One region of the Streptomyces sp. NPDC050619 genome, then DNA from elsewhere that is predicted to be linked to it. Evidence: riboswitches for the same ligand, from Rfam matches in the RefSeq annotation. Region 1 holds a riboswitch; the other holds the start of a gene.
What was found. Region 1 has a riboswitch for cyclic di-AMP ahead of AB0I77_RS30725 (LysM peptidoglycan-binding domain-containing protein). Riboswitches for the same ligand answer to the same signal wherever they lie in the genome.
Positions count from the first base shown of each region.

Region 2: it holds a riboswitch for cyclic di-AMP, as region 1 does, so the genes downstream of both, AB0I77_RS29440 (M23 family metallopeptidase) here and AB0I77_RS30725 (LysM peptidoglycan-binding domain-containing protein) in region 1, are expected to answer to the same signal.

Region 1 is NZ_JBFAIR010000021.1:59,384-62,409, forward strand. Features, by position in the region: gene AB0I77_RS30720 (HAD family hydrolase) at 1-282, shown strand, start outside; gene AB0I77_RS30725 (LysM peptidoglycan-binding domain-containing protein) at 290-1,030, opposite strand; cyclic di-AMP (ydaO/yuaA leader) riboswitch at 1,036-1,212, opposite strand; gene AB0I77_RS30730 (CocE/NonD family hydrolase) at 1,487-3,026, opposite strand, start outside.
Region 2 is NZ_JBFAIR010000020.1:22,607-25,632, reverse strand. Features, by position in the region: gene AB0I77_RS29455 (MarR family transcriptional regulator) at 1-296, opposite strand, end outside; gene AB0I77_RS29450 (dihydrofolate reductase family protein) at 369-1,505, shown strand; tRNA gene AB0I77_RS29445 (tRNA-Met) at 1,685-1,758, shown strand; cyclic di-AMP (ydaO/yuaA leader) riboswitch at 2,070-2,227, shown strand; gene AB0I77_RS29440 (M23 family metallopeptidase) at 2,240-3,026, shown strand, end outside.

The DNA of each region.
Region 1 (3,026 bases):
ACGGTCACCATGTCGGGGCCCGGGACCGTCGAACTCCAGCCATGCGGCATCACCAAGGCGACGGGTCTGGCGCTGGCCGCCGAGCACCTGGGGCTGGGCCCCGAACAGACCATCGCCTTCGGGGACATGCCCAACGACATCCCCATGTTCGACTGGGCGGCCCACGGCGTCGCGATGGCCAACGCCCACCCCGAACTCAAGGCCGTGGCCGACGAGATCACCTCGTCGAACGAGGACGACGGCATCGCCGTCGTCCTCGAGAGACTGTTTCCGCGGCGGTAAGGCAGGCTCAGTACGCCCCGAAGACGTTGTCGATCGAGCCGTACCGCGCGGCCGCGTAGTTGCAGGCCGCGGCGATGTTCGCGACCGGGTCGTACGGGTCGAACGACGTGCCGGCCACGTGGTACGCCTGGAAGGTCGGGTCGATGGTCTGGAGCAGGCCCTTGGACGGGGTGCCTGCGGCGGCGTTGGAGTCCCAGTTGTTGATGGCGTTGGGGTTGCCCGAGGACTCGCGCATGATGTTGCGGTAAATGCCGTCGTACGAGCCGGGGATTCCCTTCTGCGCCATGATGTCCATCGCCTGGCGGATCCAGCCGTCGAGGTTGTTCGCGTACGTCTTGACGGAGGCCTGGGTGGCCTGGGTGGTCTTGGTGACGGACTGGGCGGGCTTCTTGGCGGGCGCCGAGGTCGTCTTCGTCGTCCTGACCGTCAGCTTGAGACCCTGGTGGATCAGCCGGGGGTCGTCGCCGACGGCCTTGCGGTTGTCCTTGTAGAGCTGTCGCCAGCCGCCGGGCGTGTCGTACTTGTCCGCGATGCCGTAGAGCGTGTCGCCCTTGACCGCGGTGTACGTGACGGACTTGACCTGCGCTACGGCCTGCGCTGCGGCGGGGGCCGCGGCCGGCGCCGCGGCGCTCGCGGTGGTCGCGCTCAGCAGCGGGAGGGCGAGGGCGACGGTGCCGGTTCCGACTGCGACGATGCCTCGGGTGAGCGGGCGGGTTCTGGGGCGGCGGTGCTTACCTCGTGCGGCCATGGCTCTGTTCCTCTCCGGCGCCTACGAGGTGAGCTGTCGGGTTCGGGCGGGAGCTGCCCGGCCGCGCCCTGACGGACGCGACTTCACCCCCAGCCGTTCCGGTGCGACATGTGCCGTCCGGCCCGGCGACTTACCTGGGTCCCCCGCTCCTGCCGTGCGAGTGTCTTCGTCGATGAGTCTCGGTCCGGGCGGCGGCAGGATTAGGCGTCCGCCCGACAGGCCGGGAACGTATGCGAGAGCACATGTCCGGAACAAGTGCTGGATTCACATAAGACCCCTGTTGACCTTGGACGGAGTCATTTGGGGTGCTTGATCCTTTGCTGTTGCAAGGCTCAACTGGCGTTCGATGCAAGGCGAAACGCAAAGGCGTGACAGAGGGGTGCGCGCGGGGAGCGAGTGACCCAACTCACTGGCCTGCACAAGAGTGGCAAATCGGGCATTGTGCTCAACTCGTCGTCAACCGGCCGTCCGTGGGATCTGCTTCTCCCAGGTTCGGTGGAAGACCACCTCGCCACCGTCCGTGCAAATCACCTCGTTGGCGGCGAAAAAGGACGATTCGTCGCAGGTGATGGTCGAGCTGGTGCGGACTGTCGTGTCCCAGGCCAGTTCCGGCCGGTGCAGCCGGATCGACCAGTCCGAGTGGGTGCGCGCCGACAGGGGGTCCGACTCGTTGATCGTGTACGTCTCCAGCGCCTCCTCGGTGAACTCCAGACCGTCGGGATACACCCGCGTGCCGCCGTAGCGCGGATCGACCTCCAGCCGCCACTCGCCCTTGGCCACATCGCGCACGACCAGCCGTTCGGGGCGGGGCTCGTCGAGGGTGGCCGGGTAGCTCACGCCCAGCGGTTCGGACTGCTCCGGGTCCTCGAAGGAGATGTCCGAGGCGAACTCCCCTGTCCGTACCGGGAGTTCCAGGAAGCTCCCGGTCGGATCCAGCGTGCAGCCCGCCGCCGAGTCGGGCTGCGGCCAGATCCACGGCCAGTACGCCGAGGAGACGGCGAGCCGGATGCGGTGCCCGGCCGGGAAGACGTGGCCGATGCCGTTCAGCTCGAACTCGACGTCCTCCGTGCTCCCCGGCGCCCACGGCACCGCCTTGTCCCGGCCCTGCCGCGCCGACAGGTTCAGCACGCCCCGGGTGACGAGGGTCGACGAGCCGTCCGGGGCCACGTCGCACACGCGGGCGACCACCTGGCCGCGCGGCACCTCGGAGGTCAGCCGCAGCCGCACCCTCGGCCGCCCCAACACCCAGGTCTCCTCGCCCACTTCGAACTCGAAGCACTCCGACCGCGCGTCCTCCTCCCGCTGGTCGGGCGGCAGATCGGCGTCGTTGCCGAAGGGGAAGAAGCGGCCCGCGTCGAGGCCCGTGTGCTGCGGCGAGCGGATGAGAAGGGGGGCGCCCTGGAGGTCGTACGAGACGGTCCTGACGTTGGGGGAGGGCCAGGCCGGTTCGCCGACCCAGCGGCCGGGCAGCGTGTCGTACACCGTCGCCGGGGGGTGCGAGTCGCTGACGTACGCACGCAGGAGGGGTTCCCGCATCGCGCCTGAGTCGGTTCCCTTCAGCCAGTGGTCCCACCAGCGCAGGGTCTCCTGGAGGAAGCCGATGGCCGGGCCGGGCGGCAGGCCGCGGTCGGGGTACTGGTGGGACCAGGGGCCGATCAGGCCGCGGACGCGGTCGGCCAGCAGGTGCTCGACCAGGCGGAGCACCGTGTCGCGGTACGGGTCGTGCCAGCCGCCCACCGCCAGGACGGCGGCGTCGATCGCGCCGTAGTCCTCGCAGGCGCTGCCGTGGCGCCAGTAGCGGTCCCGGGTCTGGTGGTCCAGCCAGGTGTGGACGAGGGGCTCCACTTCCTCCAGGCGCTCCAGCCACAGCTCCCGCCAGGCCGCGCCGGCGTACCGCGGGTCCGGCGGGCGGCAGACGAAGGCGAGCATGGTGGCCGCCCAGGCGTGCATGTCCACCGCGAGGACGGAACCTCCCATGTAGTGCACGTCGTTGTCA
Region 2 (3,026 bases), on a different contig from region 1:
ACGCTGCCCCGCTTGTCCCCTCGGCAGTTCTCGCGCCGCAGCAGGCCGTCCTTCTCCAGGCGGGTGACCGCGTACGTCAGCCGGCTGCGGGTGATCTTCAGCTTCTCCGCGAGATCGGTCATGCGCAGACGGTGCTCCGGCATTTCGGAGAGGTAGGCGAGGATGGAGTAGTAGAGGTGTGGCATGCCGGCCTCCTGCTGGAGCTGCCGGTCGATCGCGTCCTCCAGGAGGAGCGACGCGGCGACGTACGCGCGCCAGGCGCGCTGCTCCTTCGAGGTGAGCCAGCGAGTCGTCATGCCCCCAGTGTAGGTTTGTTTCAAACTTGAACCAAGCCCGCCGTGCCGCCGCCTTCGAGAGGGACCGCGCCGATGCCTCACCCGTACGTCCTCCTCTCCGCCGCCGTCTCCCTCGACGGCTACCTGGACGACACCGGCCCCGACCGCCTGCTGCTCTCCAGCCCGGCCGACTTCGACCGGGTCGACGAGGTGCGGGCGTCCGTCGACGCGATCCTCGTCGGCGCGGGGACCATTCGGGCCGACAACCCGCGGCTGCTGGTCAACTCGCCGGAGCGGCGGGCCGCGCGGGTCGCCGCGGGGAATCCGGAGTATCCGCTCAAGGTCACGGTCAGCGGGTCGGGCGAGCTCGATCCGACGGCGAAGTTCTGGCACACGGGTGGGGAGAAGATCGTCTATACGACGGAGGAGGGGGCGGGGCGGGTTCGGGGGGTGGGGCTGACGGCGGAGGTGGTGCCTCTGGTTTCTCAGGGTGGTGAACTGGACTGGCGGCTGTTGCTGGAGCATCTGTACGACGTCCGGGGGGTCCGCCGTCTGATGGTCGAGGGCGGCGGGCAGATCCACACCCAGCTGCTCCGGCAGGGCCTCGCCGACGAGCTCCAGCTGGTGCTGGCCCCGCTGTTCGTCGGCGATCCGGACGCGCCCCGGCTGTTCGGGCCGGGTGTGTATCAGCGTGGACGGCTCCGGCTCGTGGAGACGCGGCCCATCGGCGACGTGGTCCTCATCCGGTACGAGCCGACGGCACCCGGCACCGGCAGCCTCCCGTCCGCCGCCGACCGGCACTGGCTGGCCCGCGCCTGCGAGCTGGCGGCCCTGTGCCCGCCCTCGGAGACGGCGTTCAGCGTGGGCGCGGTGGTGGTGGCGGCCGACGGGACGGAGCTGGCGCGGGGGTACTCCCGGGAGGGCGATCCGGTCGTGCACGCGGAGGAGGCGGCGCTGGCGAAGATCGGGCCGGGGGATGTGCGGCTGGCGTCCGCGACGGTCTACAGCAGCCTGGAGCCGTGCGCTCGGCGGGCGTCCCGGCCGGTGCCGTGTGCTCGGCTGATTCTGGAGGCGGGGGTGCGGCGGGTGGTGACTGCTTGGCGAGAGCCGGAGACGTTTGTGGCGGGGGCCGATGGGAGTGGGGTGCTGGTGGGGGCAGGGGCGGAGGTGGTTCTGCTGCCCGAGTTCGAGGAGCTGGCGAAGGTGCCGAATCGGCATCTGTTGCGCTAGCTGTATTGATCACGAGCGCCTCTTGGCGCCGGGGCAGGTGAGTGTCTTCAGCCCGGCCGGGGCTGGAAATTCTTCGTCGAAACGGGGTGGAAGCCGTCGTAAAACACCCCGTAAAGGGCAGTGGACGAAAACCCGTGTACTTCGGCCCCCGCAGATGGCGTATGCTGGTCTTACAACGACGCGGGGTGGAGCAGCTCGGTAGCTCGCTGGGCTCATAACCCAGAGGTCGCAGGTTCAAATCCTGTCCCCGCTACTGAAGGCCGAGGGCCGGAATCCGAAAGGGTTCCGGCCCTCGGTGCGTTTCGGTACGACGGCCGGCAGGGCGGGCTCGATCGCCGTCACCCCGCGTGAACGCGTCGTCCCGCTCCGATAACAACTGACATACCGTCAATACCTGTGAGCTTCCTGAGCCTTGGTCAACTCGCCCGATTTTCGCCGGTCATGGGCCGTTAGTCCCACGGGAAAACGTTAATGATCAAGCGGAACAGCTTGGAATCGAGCCCCCTGGTCTATTAACGTTCGATAACGCAGCGCGGTCGTCCCAGCCGTCACAAGAGGCGGCTCCGTGCGCACGCGCCGAATTCCGCAAGGGAACCGGGGAACCACCACCTTGGGGTGAATCGCGCGGATGCCACCGTGAACTCACGGCTGGTATACGCGCGTAGGAGACCTTCCTGCTCCGAACCCGTCAGCTAACCCGGTAGGCGAGAAGGAAGGAAAGGAGTACGCCCCACGTGGCGTCCAACCGGCCTGCCCCAGAAGCCCCGTTCGTGCCCAGCCAGCGCGACACCGAGACATTCGGCTACGGCACTTACCAAAACGACGAGGGCCCCTGGGAGGAGTGGAACCCCACCGAGGATTCCCTCCGCCCCGTACGTGGCCGGCATCGTGTCGCCAAGCAGCGCGGCGGAATCGCCCGCAGCTCCACCGTCCTGGGCGTCGGCGTCATAGCCGCCGTCGGCGCGGGCGGCATGGCCAGCGCGCAGACCGGCACTCCGCCGGTCTCGATCTCCCTGCCCGACCTGCCCAATGTGGGCTCCCTCCTCTCGGACGACGTCGCGGACGAGGCCGAGACCACCACCGCGCTCAGCAGCGTCGCCGAGACCTCCACCGACGACACCGCGCAGAGTGCCTCGGACGCCGGTGAGGCGCTGCGGACCCGGATCATGGCCCAGGTCGAGCAGCAGCAGGACCAGGTCGAGAGCAAGGCCGCCGCCCAGGCCGTGGCCGCCGCCGAGAAGGAGGCCGCCGCGGCGGCCGCCAAGGCGGAGCAGGAGGCCAAGGCCAAGGCCGCCGCCGCGAAGAAGAAGGCGGAGGAGGAGGCCGAGCGGAAGGCCGAGGCCGAGCGCCTCGCCGAGCTGGCCAAGCAGTTCACGCTGCCGACCTCCTCGTACACCATCACCAGCACCTTCGGCCAGGCCGGCTCCCTCTGGTCGTCCGGCTACCACACCGGCCTCGACTTCGCCGCGCCCACGGGCACGCTCATCAAGGCGATCCACTCCGGCACGATCACGCAGGCCG